Regions from separate parts of the Mesorhizobium sp. Arg314 genome, predicted to be linked through region 1. Evidence: riboswitches for the same ligand, from Rfam matches in the RefSeq annotation. Region 1 holds a riboswitch; each other region holds the start of a gene.

Evidence for each region. A riboswitch is a leader RNA that binds a small molecule or an ion and turns the genes downstream of it on or off. The one in region 1 is predicted to bind cobalamin.
Region 2: linked by a shared signal. The riboswitch ahead of bluB (5,6-dimethylbenzimidazole synthase) and the one ahead of ACWGS9_RS04885 (CbtB domain-containing protein) in region 1 are both predicted to bind cobalamin.
Region 3: linked by a shared signal. The riboswitch ahead of ACWGS9_RS14640 (DUF1636 family protein) and the one ahead of ACWGS9_RS04885 (CbtB domain-containing protein) in region 1 are both predicted to bind cobalamin.
Region 4: linked by a shared signal. The riboswitch ahead of metE (5-methyltetrahydropteroyltriglutamate--homocysteine S-methyltransferase) and the one ahead of ACWGS9_RS04885 (CbtB domain-containing protein) in region 1 are both predicted to bind cobalamin.

What each region holds. Positions count from the first base shown of each region.
Region 1 is NZ_JBSKBP010000003.1:192,840-197,277, forward strand. Features, by position in the region: gene ACWGS9_RS04865 (MFS transporter) at 1-454, opposite strand, end outside; gene ACWGS9_RS04870 (DUF1259 domain-containing protein) at 495-629, opposite strand; gene ACWGS9_RS04875 (hypothetical protein) at 653-1,297, opposite strand; gene ACWGS9_RS04880 (CbtA family protein) at 1,304-2,044, opposite strand; gene ACWGS9_RS04885 (CbtB domain-containing protein) at 2,264-2,473, opposite strand; adenosylcobalamin (AdoCbl) riboswitch at 2,474-2,617, opposite strand; gene ACWGS9_RS04890 (histidine phosphatase family protein) at 2,700-3,272, shown strand; gene ACWGS9_RS04895 (PilZ domain-containing protein) at 3,442-3,714, shown strand; gene ACWGS9_RS04900 (methyltransferase family protein) at 3,718-4,191, opposite strand.
Region 2 is NZ_JBSKBP010000006.1:22,853-27,290, forward strand. Features, by position in the region: gene ACWGS9_RS08250 (pirin family protein) at 1-666, opposite strand, end outside; gene ACWGS9_RS08255 (DUF2277 domain-containing protein) at 676-942, opposite strand; gene ACWGS9_RS08260 (exodeoxyribonuclease VII small subunit) at 986-1,237, opposite strand; gene ACWGS9_RS08265 (histone deacetylase family protein) at 1,241-2,167, opposite strand; cobalamin riboswitch at 2,284-2,460, shown strand; gene bluB (5,6-dimethylbenzimidazole synthase) at 2,504-3,235, shown strand; gene ACWGS9_RS08275 (hypothetical protein) at 3,269-4,252, opposite strand.
Region 3 is NZ_JBSKBP010000011.1:167,334-171,771, reverse strand. Features, by position in the region: gene ACWGS9_RS14645 (winged helix-turn-helix domain-containing protein) at 281-1,480, shown strand; cobalamin riboswitch at 1,510-1,712, shown strand; gene ACWGS9_RS14640 (DUF1636 family protein) at 1,754-2,182, shown strand; gene cobW (cobalamin biosynthesis protein CobW) at 2,185-3,222, shown strand; gene cobN (cobaltochelatase subunit CobN) at 3,240-4,438, shown strand, end outside.
Region 4 is NZ_JBSKBP010000041.1:30,410-34,847, reverse strand. Features, by position in the region: gene metE (5-methyltetrahydropteroyltriglutamate--homocysteine S-methyltransferase) at 1-1,683, opposite strand, end outside; cobalamin riboswitch at 1,773-1,971, opposite strand; gene ACWGS9_RS28450 (helix-turn-helix transcriptional regulator) at 2,484-3,233, shown strand.

The DNA of each region.
Region 1 (4,438 bases):
GCAGGCTGTAGCGTGCGAATGCCTTCGTGCGGTCCGCATCGGCGACGAGCCGCGACAGGACCGCATGCTCCAGCGGAACGAAGATGCTCACGCTTCCCGATGAGGGATTGATCGTGCCCATGAACGCCACCAGCAGTACAAGCGCATAGGTGCGTGATTGCGCATAGGCCAGCCCGGTTGCGATCATCAGGCCGGACGCAGCTACAAGCAGGGTGCGCCGGTCTGCGCGTACTGCCAGGAACCCGATGCCGAGCGTCAATAGTGCCGAACCAAGGAGTGCGACGGTCGCGACGACACCAATCTCAAGCGGTCCGAGACCGATCGCCGCCAGATATACAGGCAGGAGCACGGCGGCAAAGCCGTCGCCAAAATCCCGAAGGGCCCGCGCCGCGTAGATGTCCGCGGCGCGGTCGCCTTGCCTTTCGTAGTTCGGCTGTTCGACACCGCGGGCCAACGTAGCTCCCTTCGGAATTTCGAACGGAATGTGTCAACGGTCAGCCGCCCGTCGTGAGGTGCACTCGATCGAGCGCGAGCTTCAGCCCCTTGGCCAACTTCCCGACGTCGTCATTCGCCCGGATGAAGAATAGCCGGGTTTCGTCGTCGAGCATATGGTTGTGCACGGCGGTCACCTTTCGCGCTTCCCGCAAGGCTTTCAGCACCGGGAGCAGCTCTGGGCCGCGCGGCTACGCGGCGCGCCGAAGATTGACCAGCCGCCGGCGACGAGCGCCGCGACTGTCACCAGCAGCACTGCCAGGCTCGGCAGGTGGAAGAACATGTCGCGCCACCTGGGCTCGACGACCGCGCCGGTGCTGAAACTCTCGCCGCTGAACTGGCAAAGGATCCAGGAGGCGCCGCTGCGCACCATGTCCGCATCGATGTCCGAGATCAGCGCGTTCGCGTCGCGTTCGGCCGACGGCATCGTCGCCATATAGGTGAGCAGTGCCTTGGCGGTGGCGAGATAGGCGTGGCTGCATTCGTTGAAGGGGCTTTCCTCATCACCGAGGCTTCCCGGCATCAGGCCCCAGAGGCAGTAGGTGTATTGCAGATTGCCGTGATTGTAGAGCCGCCGGAAGGTCGGGTCGGTCACGGTCTGGCGCCGGGCGAGGTCGAGGATGTCGCCGCGATAGCGCGCGATCACCGCCATCTGGCCGTGGGTCAGGCTGGGGATCTGGATGCCGGGGGAAGGGGGCGTGGAGGACCCGCTATGCGCTTGCGCCGAAGCTGCCAGCAAGACCAGCAGTGCAACCGCCAGAAAGCAGTCAGCCGCCAGGGCGCAGAACCGTGGCGGCCAACGCATCGGATGTCAGGCGTAACGGCGTGCCGGGCCGCGCTGGTCGCGCGCCGCGACCACGCGCGCGGCAACCGCGCCAAAGCCGAGCCCGACGACGGTCCAGAGCACGAGCTGGATGCCGAGCGAAGCGACGCGGAACTGCCACAGCACGATCGCCGAGAAGTTCTCCGGCACCTCGTTGATGTCGGGAAGTGCTGCCTTCACCAGCGCGAAGACCACGAGGAAGGCGAGCCCAGCCACGATCGAGGCGTTCCAGGCGCCGAGCTGGTTCCACAGCCGCTGCGCCAGCCCAACCGCCGCCACCATCGCCGCGATCGAGATCACGATCATGATGAAGAACAGCTCGGTGCGGTAGCCGATGGTTTCGGGATTGCCGACCGCGGGTGGGTTCGCCGGGTATTTGAGGCTGGGCACGACGATCACGGCGAGGAAGCCGAGCAGCGCCAGCAGCGCCGAGGTGCCGCGAGGCCCGAGCGAGCCCAGACGGCCATAGGCATAGGCGAAGACCAGCGAGAACAGCCCACCGAGGGCGGCGCCGTAGACCAGCACGCCGGTTGCGAGGCCAATGCCGGCCTGCGTGGCGCGGCTGACCATCTCGGGCTCCGGCGCCTCGCCGGCGGCCTGGGCCTGCTGTTCCTCGTAGGCGATCGCCTTGTCGACTTGCGGCTCGCCATAGACGCGGGCGAAGGCGAATGCCAGAATCCCCGCGACCAGCCCGACAAGCATGCCGCGCAGCAAAAGTTTTCCGACCATGTCACTATCCCTCTGAGCAATTCCAGGAAAAGTGGGTAGCGGTTTTCCGTCCGGAATTGCGTTCAACCAACCAAGCAATTCCAGGAAAAGTGGGTAGCGGTTTTCCGTCCGGAATTGCGTTCAACCAACCAAGCAATTCCAGGAAAAGTGCGTAACGGTTTCCCGTCCGGAATTGCGTTGAGCCAGAATCGAAAGCGAGTTCAGCGATGCCGAACCGCTTTAGTGGCAGGGGAAGCCGAGCAGGTGGCGGCCGTCATGCACGAATTCGTGCACCGCCGTGCCGCGGATCAGCGACGTCGCGCCTTCTTCCGCGCCGACGAAATAGATCATCAGCATCAGCATCAGGCCGCCGAAGATGGCCCAGGGCAGAAGCTCGCGAACCGGAATCGCAACCGGACCGTAGCTGGGGGCGAAGGTGGTGTCGGACATATTGACCTCCCGTGGGATACTGCGTCCCGTTGATCGAACAATGCTGCGGAATAAGGCCTGACTTTCGGCTGGTGCCGATCACAGTGGCGCGACCGTGCCGGACTCGCACCGGCTTCCAATCCCGTATAGCGCTAAAACACTTGTCAGCACTTCGTTCGCCTGTCAACGACATGTAATGGCGGCACGGCTTCGTGAGGCCTATTTTTCACTGGGCCACGGAGTTTTCATGCTCGCCCGCCTGACGATGATCGCAAGCGCTGCGACGCCCGGCATGCGCAAGGGCCGCTTTCCGAAGGACGAGGCGCCGGATGCGCGGGCCCTCGAGCGTGCGGGCGCGCTGGCCGCTTCGCTGCGCCGCGCCGATCGCGTCTGGACAAGTCCAGCACTTGCCGCGCGGCGGACGGCCCAGGCGCTTGGCCTTGACGCCACGGTCGAGCCGTTGCTTGCCGAGCAGGATTTCGCGCATTGGGCCGGCAAGAGCTTCGAGGAGGTGCAGGCCCAGGACCCGAATGGCATGGCGGCCTGGTTCGCCGACGCGGACGCAGCGCCCCATGGCGGCGAATCGCTTGCCGCCGTCGCCAGGCGCGGTGCCGCGCTGATGGAGCGCCTGGCCGGCGAGAGCGGCCACACCATCGCGCTCACCCATGCCATGCCGATCCGCGCCGCCATGCTGCATGTGCTGGGCGCGCCGCTTTCCTCGGTGTGGAAGATCGACATCGAGCCGCTGTCGCTCACCGAATTCCGCGGCGACGGCCGCCGCTGGGTGCTGCACGCGAGCGGTGTCGTCGTCGCCGGCTGAGCAGTCGGGCGTGAACGGTCCGCCGGCGGATCCTGTCACGCTTGGATAGCCGTTCGGCGCGATATCAAGCTGCTTTACCCTTTCAGCGATCGCTAACGGAACGGAAACGCCTCGCTGCTATGGTGCTGCCCCGTGGCGAGGAGGACCGCGCCCGAGGAGCCCGCCGGATATGGCCAAATTTCCCGAGACCGAGCGCCGTCTTCATGTGCGCGAATTCGTGCTCAAGGAAGCCACGATCATTGCCGGCGGCGTCAGGATCGGCTGCTCGGTCAGGAACCAGCACCATCATGGCGCGGAATTGCGCGTGAGCGTGGATGTCGACATCCCGGAACGCTTCCTGCTCGAGGTTCCGGCCGACGATACAGTCTATCGCGCTTTGGTGCGCTGGCGGCGCAACGACCGCATCGGCGTGGCGCTCTACAGCAATGCGCTGAAGGACTGACGCTCAAAGATAGCGGCGCACGCTCGCCTTGTAGGCGCGGTAGGGTTCGCCGAACTTGCGTTCCAGATAGGCTTCCTCGCGCAGCACCACGCCGTAATGCAGGATCGGGAAGCTCGCGACGAGGGCGACGACGGCCCACCAGCTGTCGAAGAGAAGCCCGATTCCCAGAAGCAGCCCCATCAGGCCAATATAAAGCGGGTTGCGGGTGAAGCCGAACGGACCGCCGGTGATGATCGCGGTGGTCGGCAGCGTCGGGTTCACATTGGTGCCGCCGCGCAACATGGTGGAGCGTCCCCAGGCGATGATCGCAATAGCGAGTACCGCCAGCACGATGCCGAGCACCATGGTCAGTGGCCTGCCGCCGATGGCCAATGGCCAGACATAGCGCAGCGCCAGCATCACGATCAGCGCCACGAGAAAGAGCAGCGGCGGGAACACCGCAACACCCGGATTGTCCGCTTTGTCGTCCGTGGCCATCGTCGCCGGTCCTGAGAAAACCATGCGAATTACTATGCATCCGCGCCGGCCGTGCGGCAATCGCCGCAATCACCGACTGTTAAGGCCGCGGCGCTATGCAAGCGCCTGCCTATTCGAACGCAACCGCGGCGCGCGCGTTCATTGCTGCCGATCAACAGGGAATTTCGCGCATGAGCAGGACAGCCGTTTGGATGGCGCTGATCGCCATCGTTCTCGTGGCTCTTTACCTGTTGCAGGCCAACGGCAT
Region 2 (4,438 bases), on a different contig from region 1:
CGAGACTTCGCCTTCCAATGTGTAGATGGCGCGCTCCTCGGCATCGGGCGGAATTTTCACGGCGGCACCTTCTGCAAGCCTGAGATCGGCATAAAGCGTGTCCGAAGCGGTCGCCACGGGCGAGCGCAGCCCCGAGAACTCGCCGATGACGACACGACCGCTGACGCCCTCGACATCGATCTCGGGCAGGCGGATGACCGACGTGTTCGCGAACACCGGGGCAATTTCCTCCTTGCCGTCCGGCAGCGCCAGCCAAGTCTGCAGGCCGGAGACCGACATCGGCGCGCCGCGCAGTTCCCCCGGGGTGCGCTCGGAATGAACGATGCCGCGCCCGGCGGTCATCAGGTTCACGTCGCCCGGCGCGATCACCATTTCGGTGCCGAGCGAGTCGCGGTGCCTGATCTTGCCGTCGAACAGGTAGGTGACGGTGGACAGGCCGATATGCGGATGCGGGCGAACGTCGAGCGCGTGGCCGGCGCGCAGGATGGCCGGCCCCATGCGGTCGAAAAAGATGAACGGGCCGACCAGCCGGCGCTTTGCCGTCGGCAAGGCGCGGCGCACCTCGAACCCGCCAATGTCCTTGGCGTTGGGAACGACCATCAGTTCGATCTGATCGCAGGCGAAGGCATCGCCAGGTTCAGGATCATTTCCCGGAAAGAAGCTCATGTCGGTTCCTCAGGCGAAGCGGAGCGCCGACCTGGCCTTCGCCTTGGCGGCTTCTTCCTCGCGATTGCGCGGTTCCTGCGTGGTCTCGAGAGAATCGATGAGGTCTCGCGCGATCGCGGCGATCGCTTCAACCGCATGGTGGAAAGCATGCTCGTTGCGCTTGGAAGGCTTGGTCGAGCCACTCAGCTTGCGCACGAATTGAAGCGCGGCGTCATGCACTTCGTCATTGGTCGCCGGCGGCTCGAAATTGGCCAGGGTCTTGATGTTGCGGCACATGGCTTGAACTCCTTACCTGCTTTGTCTGCCCTACCCGCTTCATTTACTCCGCGTCGAGCGGCTCCGTTCCCACCGGCTTGCCGTCGCGCGACAGCCTGATCTTCTCGACCTTGTCCTCGGCCGCCTTCAGCAACCGGTCGCAATGGGCCTTCAGCGCCTCGCCGCGCTCATAGATCTTGATCGACTGGTCGAGCGGGACGTCGCCGCGCTCCAGATCATCGACGATCTTCTCCAGCGCGTCGAGCGCCTGCTCGAAGCTCATCGCCTTGACGTCCTCATTGCCTTCGACAGCCATACCCTATCCCTTCATCAGCCGCCCGACATGGGCAGCGACTGAAAATGCCAGTCCCTGCAAATCGTAGCCGCCTTCGAGCAGGCTGACGAGCCTGTTGCCGCTGTGGCGCGCAGCGCGCTCCATCAGCTGGCCGGTCGCCCAGTCGAAATCATCCTCGGTCAGGTTGATCTCGGCGAGGGGGTCGCGGTGGTGCGCGTCGAAGCCGGCGGAAATGATGATCAGGTCCGGCGCGAACGCATCGATGGACGGCAGCACGCGCGACAGGAAGGCGTCGCGGAACAGATCGCCGCCGGTCTGCGGCGCGAGCGGCGCGTTGACGATGTTGCCGGCGCCGGTTTCGCTTTTCGCCCCGGTGCCGGGATAAAGCGGCATCTGGTGCGTCGAGCAATAGAGAACCGAGGGATCGTCCCAGAAAATGTCCTGCGTGCCGTTGCCGTGGTGAACGTCCCAGTCGACGATGGCGACGCGCTCGGCCTGATGCTTCTTTTGCGCGTGGCGGGCGGCGATCGCCGCGGTGTTGAAAAAGCAGAAACCCATTGCCGTGGTCTTTTCGGCGTGGTGGCCGGGCGGGCGGGCGGCGACGAAGGCATTGGCGGCACGGCCCTCGAAGACATCATCGACAGCGGCATTGGCCGCACCGATCGCCCTCACCACGGCCTGCCAGCTTTTCGGGCTGGCGCTGGTATCGGCATCGATCGAGACGATGCCGCTCTGAGGGATCGCCGCGCGGACACGCTCGACGAAATTCCCGGGATGCGCATAGAGGATCGTCGCCTCGTCGCCTTCCGGCGCCATGACGCGGTCGAGCGCCGAAAAAGCCTCGTCATCCAGCACGCGCTCGATGGCCCGCAGACGGTCGGGCCGCTCGGGGTGGCCGGGCGGCGTGATGTGTTCCAGGAAGATCGGGTGTGTGTAGAGACGGGTGGCCATGGCGCCTAATCTAGGCACCCGCGGCGCGGATGACCATGTTTGAGAAGCCGAATGGCTGGGGAAAATTGCGTCAGCCCGTGTCGCTAGCGCCATTGGCGTGGCCCAAGCTTCGCGGTAAGGTCGCGTCGCTGCCTGGTGCCCGCGACGCGGGAGAATCGGGAACACGGTTGAACTCCGTGGCGTGCCCAACGCTGTGAGGGGGACCGCGCCGGCAAAAGCCACTGTCGATGACGGGAAGGCGCCGGAACGGGACGATCCCGAGCCAGAAGACCGGCCTGGCAGACATGGTCGTCCGCTTGGTCAGGCGGGTGATTGCTTGTCGCAAGGGGAAAAGCGATGACGGCAGCAGCAATCGCCGCGAGCGGCGATGACTTTGACCAATTGGCGCGCGACGCGGTCTACCGGGCGATGTTCACCAGGCGTGACGTGCGGAGCCATTTCACGGCCGACGACCTCGAGGATGCCGTTCTGGCGCGGCTGATCACCGCCGCCCACCATGCGCCGTCGGTCGGCTACATGCAGCCCTGGAATTTCATCGTCATCCGCGACGGGGAGCGACGGCGACAGGTGCGCGACCTGTTCCTTGCCGCGCGCGAGCAGGAACTGCCGGCGATCGAGGCGGAACGGCAGGCGCTCTACCGGAAGCTGAAACTCGAAGGCATCTGCGAAAGCGCGCTCAATCTGTGCATCACCTGCGACCGCCAGCGTTCAAAGGACTCGCCGCTCGGGCGCTGGCACAACCCGGAGATGGACCTCTACAGCACCGTTTGCGCGGTGCAGAATTTCTGGCTGGCGGCACGGGCCGAAGGTGTCGGCGTCGGCTGGGTCAGCATCATCGAGACGGAGGCGCTGAAGCAGCTCTTGTTGATCCCCGAGCATGTCACACCGGTCGCCTATCTCTGCGTTGGACGCGTCTCATCCTTCGCGCCGAAGCCGGACCTCGAGGCGCATGGCTGGGGCAAGCGCCTGCCGCTGCCCGAACTGGTGATGAGCGAGACGTTCCGCGGCGTCGGCGAAGCGCCGCTCAAATCGGCGATCGCAAGGCTTGGCGGCGCGCCGAAGCCGTGATCAGGCGGCTCTTCGCAGTGAGGCGGCCGCCGATCAGGCCGCCCGGGGCGTATCCCAGCGCGAGCCGCCGCCAAAGGAGCCCAGCGCCTTGTCGCGCAGTTCCCTGAATTTCGAGGACGCCTCGGCCAGCCGGTGGTCCCATTCGGGATTGGGGACCTGGCCCTCGATCGCATCGAAATAGACCTGCATCAACGAAGCGATGGCAAAGGGCTCGATGAAGGCCGCCTTGAAGGCCCAGGCAAAGACAATGGCCAGCACGAAGGCCCAGCCGGCAAGCTGGCCCGGCATGGCCCAGAGAATGGCGGCCGCCGGGGCCAGCATCAAAAGAAAGATGACGAAGGACACGCCCCACATGATCACCGCCAGCCAGACGGCGTTCTTGACCATGTGCTTGCCGTTCTGGGCGTAGAGCACGACGCCTTGCCGCGCCGTCTCGAAGGGCGAGTTCGAATTGATGCGGATGTTGTAGCCCAGGATGATCTCGTCGACATAGGTCAGCGACAGGCGGATGACCGTGTTGATGAAGCTGACGATGCCGCTCAGGCCCGGAATGGGCAGGAAGGCGGCGATACCGCCGATCAGGCCGGTGATGGCGCGGATGGCGCCCTTGACCAGCTGGTCGACGACGAAAAGGATGTTGGCCTCGGCAAAGCGCTGGGTGACCACTTCCTTCGCATAGGCGATCTGGCCCTGGCCGTCGGGCACGTCGTGGCCGTCGATCAGGTGCACCATGACGGCGATATGGCCGGCCTTGAGCACATAGAGGATGTATTCGCGGATCCAGTAGACGGCGATCGAGACGACACCGAAGCCGACCACGCCGCCCCAGAGCGCAAAGGACACTGGCCCGTCGGGATCGGTCGAGATATGGCCGACGCCGTAGCCGACGCTGGCGCCAGTGCCGGTCGCCATGATGTAGGCGACCGTGATGCCGAAATAGACGATCATGCGAAAGACGATGAACGGCCATGTCCGCATCATGATGGACACCGACCGGCCGATGCTGAAGTCCCACATTGCCCCGACTCTCCACCCTCGCGCATAACCCGAAAATCGGAATCGATTTTCGGAAAAGGGTCATGCGCTGAATCAAAGTTTTTACAGCGTCCTTCGCGCGTTCAACGTACGCGCGGCGCTGCAAGAGAATGGCGCAGGAGGATGCGCTCGCCCCGACAATTGTCAATCACGGCAGGGTTGCGCCGG
Region 3 (4,438 bases), on a different contig from region 1:
TGCGGAAGCGTGACAGTTTAACCGCTGAACCGTTTTAAGAGGGCCCATGCTGCAACGCGGCGAGGGTTAGCGCAGCGGTTTCGGTGACGCAAGTCAAACCTTGTTCAATTCGCGGCCCTGGACGCCATATCGGAAGAAACCGGTCCGATCCGCTCTTGTTTGATTTCTTTCATTTTTTACTCCACTTTTGTCTCCTGACACATCTCCCGCCATTTGCCTGCTAGCATGGCCGGAATCACCGGCTAAAAATCCGGCAAATGATCCGGGCAAGGGCGCCTCGATGAAGGACAAGATTTCGCTGGCCATGGCGAGGCGCATTGCGCTTGGAGCACAGGGGTTTAACGACCCTCGGCCCGGTGGCGTTCCGGATCGCCGGCACCTTGCGCGTGTGCTTTCACGGACCGGCCTGTTGCAGATCGATTCCGTCAGCGCCGTGGTGCGCGCGCACTACATGCCGCTCTATTCGCGCCTCGGGCCCTACCCGCTTGCGCTGCTCGATAACGCCGCGGTCACCCGCAAGCGCACCGTCTTTGAATATTGGGCGCATGAGGCTTCGTTCTTGCCCGTCGAAACCTGGCCTTTGATGCGCTGGCGCATGCAGCGCGCCGAACAGGGCGACGAGATGTATCTCGGCCTGGCGAAATGGGGCCGTGAACGCAAAGCGACGATCGACGAGATCTACGCGCAAGTCGCCGAACGCGGTCCGATCGCCGCATCCGACATCGAGGGCCACAAGGGCAATGGCGGCTGGTGGGGCTGGAGCGAGGCCAAGCACGCTTTTGAGTGGCTGTTCTGGGCCGGCCGTATCACCACAGCCTACCGGCGCGGCTTCGAACGCTATTACGACCTGCCCGAGCGCGTTTTGCCGCAGGCCGTGCTCGACCTGCCAGTGCCCTCGGTCGAGGACGCGCATCGCGAATTGCTGCGCATTTCCGCCCGCGCCCACGGCATCGCCACCTATGCCGACCTGCGCGACTATTTCCGCCTGGCGCCGGGCGACACGAAAGACCGCATCGAGGAACTGGTCGAGACGGGCGAATTGCTGCCGGTGCGCGTCGAGGGGTGGGAAAAAACCGCCTATCTTCACAAGGACGCCCGTATCCCGCGCCGGATAGAGGCCCGCGCCCTGCTCGCCCCCTTCGATCCGGTCGTCTTTGAGCGCACGCGGACGGAAAAACTGTTCGACTTCCGCTACCGCATCGAAATCTACACGCCTGCCGAAAAGCGCCAATACGGCTATTACGTGCTGCCCTTCCTGCTCGGCGACCGGATCGTCGCCCGCGTCGATCTGAGGGCCGACCGTCCGGCCAGCGTGCTGCGCGTCCATGCCACCTATGCCGAGCCCGGCGCTCCGCCCGACACGGCCGCCCGGTTGTTCGAAGAGCTGAAGCAGATGCAAGGCTGGCTAGGCCTGGAACGCATCGAGGTAACGCCCGCCGGCGATCTGGGGCAGCCGCTGGCCGACATCGCGGTGTCGTAGCCGTGCGTTGACACTGTCGCCTGCAAAAGCCTAAATCCGGCCCAGACGGTCTCTTGCCCGCAACGGCAAGGGCCAAGAGGGAATGCGGTGCGGGTCAAAACCCAAATCCGCGGCTGTCCCCGCAACTGTAAGCGACGAGCCTCGGCCGAAAACCACTGGGATGTTCCCGGGAAGGCGGCATTCAGGGCGATGAAGCGCGAGCCAGGAGACCTGCCGTCTGAGACTTTTTGAATCCGATCGCCCGGCGGGTTTCCGGGCAAGGAGCATGGTTTTTTGGACCACAACGGCAGTTTTTCGGCTGGCACAGCGGACAATGCGTCCAGCGATGGCGACGCACTGGCTGGCGTGACCGTCATCGTCTGCTCATCCTGCCGCGACGAAACCGGTTCGGACGCGCAGCAGCGCGCCGGCGCGCTGCTGGCCGAAGATGCGCGCTGCGCCGCATCGGGCGAGAAAATCCGCATCCGCACCGTCGAATGCCTCGGCAATTGCAAGCGCCGCCTAAGCGCCGCGCTCCTGCGCGACGGTTGCTGGAGTTACGTTTTCGGCGACTTGAATACGACCAGCGGCGCAGACCTCGTTGCCGGCGCAAAACTCTTCGCCACTTCGACCGATGGACTGATCCCCTGGCGTGGCCGTCCCGATTCCCTCAAGCGCGGCCTCGTTGCCCGCATCCCTCCCCTCGACATGCTGAAGGACTGACCATGAACGCTTCCGTTTCCCGTGTTCCCTGCACCGTCGTCACCGGCTTTCTCGGCGCCGGCAAGACGACGCTGGTCCGCCATCTCCTGGAAAACGCTGGCGGCAAGCGTATTGCGATCATCGTCAACGAATTCGGCGACATCGGCATCGACGGCGAAATCCTGAAAGGCTGCGGCATCGATACCTGTCCTGAGGAAAACATTGTCGAGTTGGCCAACGGCTGCATCTGCTGCACCGTCGCCGATGATTTCGTTCCGGCGCTCGACCAGATCCTGTCGCGCACGCCCAAGGTCGATCACATCCTGATCGAAACTTCGGGCCTCGCTTTGCCGAAGCCGCTCGTCCAGGCCTTTCAGTGGCCGACTGTGAAAAGCCGCGTGACGGTCGACGGCGTCATCGCGGTGGTCGACGGCCCGGCGCTGGCCGACGGCCGCGTCGCCGCCGACATGGATGCCCTGCAGGCGCAGCGCGCGGCGGACGTGACGCTCGACCATGACGATCCGGTCGAAGAGGTGTTCGAGGACCAGATCGCCTGCGCCGACCTGATCATCCTGTCGAAGAGCGATCTGATGGACACCGCCGGCTCTGCCCGCGCCAACACCGTCATCAACGAGCACTCCTCCCGCGCCGTGAAAATCGTGCCGACATCGCACGGCAAGGTCGACCCGTCCGTGCTGCTTGGCCTCGGTCTCGCCGTCGAGGACGACATCGAGAACCGCAAGTCGCATCATGACGGCGCCTTCGACCACGAGCATGACGACTTCGACACCTTCATCGTCGACATTCCCTCGATCGCCAACCCGGACGAGCTGGCAAAGCGCGTCGCCCTTGCCGCCGAGCAGGAAAACGTGTTGCGCGTCAAAGGCTTCGTCGAGGTCGGCGGCAAGCCGATGCGCCTCCTGCTCCAGGCCGTCGGCCCTCGCGTCAACCACTATTATGATCGCGCCTGGACGGCTGAGGACGACCGCCGCTCGCGGCTCGTCGTCATCGGCCTCAAGGGGCTGAACCGCCCCGCGATCGAGCGTATCCTCGCCGGCTGAGGCCAACACGACAAGCGATGCATATCCTCACCACCACATCCGCTTCGCTCGACGATCTCGCCGAGCCGATCGATCTCAGGCAGACGCCTGCGGATGTCGTGGCGCTGTCCTTTACCGACAGCGATCTCGCTGGCCTCGCCGCCGCCTGGAAGGCGGACGCCGAGCGGTTGCCGTCAATGCGGCTTGCGGCCCTTCGCGACCTTCGCCACCCGATGTCGGTCGATCTGTGGATCGACAGCGTCGCACGCCACGCCAAGGTCGTCCTTGTCCGCATCCTCGGCGGCTATGACTGGTGGCGCTACGGCTGCGACCAACTCGCCGCGGTCGCACGCGAGCGCGGCATAAAGCTGGCGCTGCTGCCCGGCGAAAGCCATGACGAGGACCAGCGCCTGATCGAAAGCTCGACCCTGCCGCGCGCCGAATTGGACGCCTTGCTCGGCTATTTCCGCGAAGGCGGCCCGGCGAACATGGTGGCGCTGGTGCACAGGCTGGCGCGGCTTGCCGGGGCTGAGGCGGCCGTGGCCGAGCCGGTCAGCGTGCCGAAAGCGGGGTTTTATCAGTCTGGGCTGGGGGTTGTGGAGAAGCCGGACCTTTCAAACGCCGGCGTTCCTTCGCACCCCCCTCTGTCCTGCCGGACATCTCCCCCGCAAGGGGGGAGATCAGCCGTCGCCGGCCCCGGCACCTCTTCTGCTGACTCAACGGTAGAACGTTCTGCAGCATCTGCGGTTGGCGAAATCGTCGATGACAGCTCAATCTCCCCCCTTGCGGGGGAGATGTCCGGCAGGACAGAGGGGGGTGTGACGAAACTCGACGCCAACAATTTCGGCGTCGTCCCCATCCTCTTCTACCGCTCGATGCTGCTAGCCGCCGACGTGGCACCGGTCGACGCGCTGGCCGAAGCGCTGCGCTCGCAAGGCATAACGCCCGTCCCAATCTTCGTCTCCAGCCTCAAGGACCCGGTTTCTCTCGCCTTCGTCGAAACCGCCCTCGCCTCACTGAACCCTGTCGCCATCGTCACCGCCACCGCCTTTGCCTCCGGCGCCGAGCCTGGCGCCGAAACCCTGTTCGACCGCGCCGGCGTGCCGGTCTTCCAAGTCATCGTCGCCACGACGAGACGCGAGGTCTGGGAAAAGAACCAGCGCGGTCTCGCCCCCGCCGACCTTGCCATGCATGTGGTCCTGCCCGAGCTCGACGGCCGCATCCTGGCCGGCGCGAT
Region 4 (4,438 bases), on a different contig from region 1:
TTGGGCGTATCGCCACCAGCGCACCGTCATCGGGTTGGGACGCGATACGTCGCCAAAGATGATCGGGGGGCGCACATAACGCGATCCATAGCTCTGCACCCAAGCGTGCTGCGTGGAAACGAAGCCGGAAAGCTGCTCACCGAAATATTGCACCATGTCGCTTCGCTCAAACTCGCCGTGCACCAGCACGTCCAGGCCGATCTCTTCCTGCCAACGGATGGCTGCTTCGATCTCCTTCCTCAGGAACGCCTCATAGTCGACATGGCTCAGTTCTCCCTTTGCATGGGCGGCACGCGCGTTGCGAATCTCGGGTGTTTGCGGGAAAGAGCCGATCGTCGTGGTCGGGAAAGGCGGCAGCCAGAGGCGTTCCTCCTGAAACCTGGAACGTTCAGAAAAGCCGCTCTTCCTGCGCATCATGACTTCGTCGATAGACGCGAGGCGTCCTTCGACCAGCGGATCATGGACCTTCGGTGACGTCAAACGCGCGGCTGCTGCTTGGGTGGAAGAGTCCAGCTCTGCTGCAACCGCGTCGCGGCCTTCGCACAGGGCCCGGGCGATCGTGGTCAGTTCGTCCATCTTCTGCGCCGCGAATGCGAGCCATGACTTCATGTCATTGTCGAGCGCGGTTTCCTGTTCGAGGTCGATCGGCACGTGTTGAAGCGAGCACGACGGCGCGATCTCCACTCGCTCCAGTGGCCAGCCGGCGACGACCGGCTTGATCCGGTCAAGCATGGGGCGCAGGTTCGCGCGCCAGACGTTGCGACCATCGATCAGGCCAAGCGACAGCACCAGGTCTTTTGGCGCAAGCCGACCCACCACCTCCAATTGTTCGGGAGCTCGTGCAAGGTCGAGATGCAGGCCCGCCACAGGAAGCGAAAGAGCGGTCTCGAGATTGTCCTCCAACCCGCCGAAATAGGTGGCGAGCATGATCTTTAGCTCCGGCACCGCTTGCGACAGTCGCTCGTAGGCAAAATTGAACGCATCTTGCTCGTTTGGAATGAGGTCGAGCACGAGTGCCGGCTCATCGAGCTGCACCCAGTCGGCGCCCGCCAGTTTCAGTCGACGTAGCAGCAGCTCGTAAACCGGCAGAAGCCGCGGCAGCAGCGCAACAGGGTTGAAGTCGCGGGCGGGCGACTTGGCGAGCTTGAGGAAGGTGACCGGCCCAAGGATGACCGGGCGGGTGTGAATGCCCAACGCCCTGGCATCGAGGAAGTGATCCAACGGCTTTGAGGACGATAGGGCAAAGGCTTGATCGTCGGCGAGCTCCGGGACCATGTAGTGGTAGTTGGTGTCGAACCACTTGGTCATTTCCAGGGCTGTCACGGCCTGATCGGTCTGCCCGCCACCAGCAGCCTCTCCTTGGCTGCCACGAGCCATGGCAAAATAGGTGTCGAGCGAGATTTCTCCCTCCCTCCAGCCATAGCGTGGCGGGATAGCGCCGACCATTATTGCTGTGTCGAGCACATGATCATAGAGCGAAAAGTCGTTGGACGGGATCTTTGTGACGCCGCGGTCGCGTTGTTCAATCCAGTTCGCGACACGCAGCGCCTGCGCCGTTTTGAGAAGGTCGGCAGCGCAACATTTTCCGGACCAATACGCTTCAAGCGCGCGCTTTAGCTCGCGACGGCGCCCAATGCGCGGCACGCCAAGTGTGGCTACAGGAACTTTGTTAGAGAGAGACATACCATACCCCGATGATTGGGACGTGGACGCAAGGCAGACGTTGGCAAGCAGACGAGCCGGTTGCTACGCCCACCGAGACACCCCGCGTGTGGACCTTGTTCGCCGTGGCAGGTCTCCTGGCTCGCGGGTCGACACCTCAGCCCGTCTTCCCGAGGCTATTCACCTCAGTGACTTGAATAGGCTTGGCTCGCCGCTTACAGTTGCGGGGGGCAGCGCCGGCATCTACCGGCTTCCCTCTTAGCTCCGTGCGGCTAACCGCATCAGAGAACCATCGACAACCGGACACTCGCCGAAGAGAAGATTCCAGTCAAGGTGATATAAACAAATCTTTATGTCTTTATACAATTCTTATTATCGCTCGTGCGTGCGGGATAGCTGTAAACGTCGGCTGACTGCGACCATCCTTGCCACCGAGGGGCTCGGGCAAGTTCTTCCGCTTCTGCCCCTGTTGATGGCGACCTGTCGCAGGTCAAGCCTACCCGTGGTGCCAGGGGTTGACTTCGATCATGCTGGCGGCAACATTTCGGATACACTCGAAGCGAGCATAGGCAGAGGCAATTCGCTCTATTTCCCGGGCACTGCGTGACGCCCCCCCGGGAACTGAACAGTCCCCATTCGGCCCGCTTGGCGGTGACATCGAGGCCAGGCTCGACCTCAGCCGAGCAACATAGCGATCTGGAGGCAGACAGGGGATAGTTTTCGGCGAGCACCCGGTCTGCCAGCAATGGGAGAAGCTTGATACCTTCAATGGCATCCGCGCCACACGCCCCAAACGACCATCATCATGGAAGCAATGCGCTATGGAAGCACCTGCGCTTTGGCGTCGGCACCTCGATGACACGTTCGAGTTCCTCAATCAGATCCGCAACAGCTCGAGCCAGCAAGAAATCTGCCAGCACCTGATTTTCCATGCCGAGCGGTTTGGCGCCAGAAACGTGCTGGCAGGACCGATCCCGCCACCGCGAGCGCTGAGGCGCGAGCAGATTTCCCATGTGCTGCTTGACGCCTGGCCACAGCAATGGTCAGAGCGCTATTTTTCGAACGGCTACCTTTATCGCGACCCTACCATCCAACTCGTGAAGCGTGGGGCCACGCCCTTCCGGTGGAGCGAGATCGATCAGGTTGCCAGCGTTTGCTCTTTCGGCCGACGGGTCATGGCGGAGGCATCGGAGTTTAAGCTACGCGACGGATTCACGATACCGTTCGCGACTTTGAACGGACAGGCGGTGGGATTTTCCGTTGCAGGGGAGAAGCTCGAGCCAGATCCTCACGACCGGCTCGCCTTTCAGTTTGTCGCCGCGTGCGCCTTCGGTTGCGCGGTTGTTCTTGCCGAGGGAAAACGAACTTCGAAACCCGTACGTCTGTCGCCTCGACAACAGGATGTCCTGCGCTGGGCTGCCGAAGGCCTCACCGTCGGCGATATTGCGGATCGCCTGAACATCAGCCGCAACACGGCAGATACCCATCTGCGATTGGTGCGCGAGAGGCTCGGCGTGACAAACAACGTGCACGCCGTCACGAAAGCTTTCCGCCTGGGGCTGATCAGCTAGCCTCACACAATTGCGTGATGCCGCATCGGTCCGCGATGAACCATTTGGTTGGCCTCGAAACTGGAGAACAACCGAGATGCTTCTTGCCGTCACGTCGCACAATGCCGACGAATAACAGGCGGACCTGGATCAGGCGTTTCGTCTGCGCCACAACGTGTTTGTCGAGGAAAGGCGCATGCGACACGGGCCGCATCGAGTAGCGGCTCAGATCGTGATAGACCTGCTCACCGCACGTCGGTCCCAGTTCCCGCACGCGCGACTGTCGGCTTGCCGAAAGGAGTCGCAAGACCCAGCGCATGAGCTTCGGCAAGTACAAAGGCCGGAGCCGAACGGGCACCATCCGGGTCAAGCACCGCTTCGGCATCCGCGGCCCAAGGGCTAGTGCATGCAGCCAGGGAACGCCATCAGGGCGGTGCTCGCCATATCGCTGAAGGCGGTTTGGCCTGGCGTGTCGCGGCAAATCAGGAGGGTCGCGGCCGTCGCCGCTACAGCTCGAAGGCGAAGGCCGCCAATCGCGATCCTGGCCTTCATGCATTCCACTTTCATGGCCTTCAGCCCGAGGGCCGGTTCTTTCCACCTCGGCGAAGTCGGCATATTCCTAAAACGTCAGCGGCAGAAGCGGCTCGGCGCGCGGCCAACCGACGTGTCGCCGAGTTCACTGCCGTACCTCTGCGCGAAATTGGCGCTCGCCAGATTGGAAATCGCGCTGCAGAAGCCCTGCATCCTGTCGCCCCCGACCCAATCACCTGCTCAATGTTCACGAGATCGACACACGCCTTGGCAATGCAATTGGCAGACTGCTGATCCACCACATCGCACCCCAGAGATAGAAATCCGGCGTCTCGTCGTGGGGCCCGTTGGTGACCTAGTCGCCTAACGCAGACCCGATGTCGTTGACGCGCAGCAGGCTGGCCCTGGGCTTCCTTTATGAGGACCATGCACGGCTCATCCAAAGCACGGCGTCCAGCCCGACCTCGGCGCCGGCCTTCCGTAGGTACTTGTAGAGGTACGGGTCTGCCCACTGACCGGCTTGAGGAGCGACCGATCGTGGCCGATCAGTTCGGTCGGCACGGGCGTGGCATTGACTTGCCAGAAAGCAACACCGCACCGCAACCGAGATCGCGCGCGGTTGTAGGCTCGATTCCATCCCGGGTGAAGGCCGTATTTGTCGCATATCCGACTAATGTCGGCCAGCGCACAGCGCC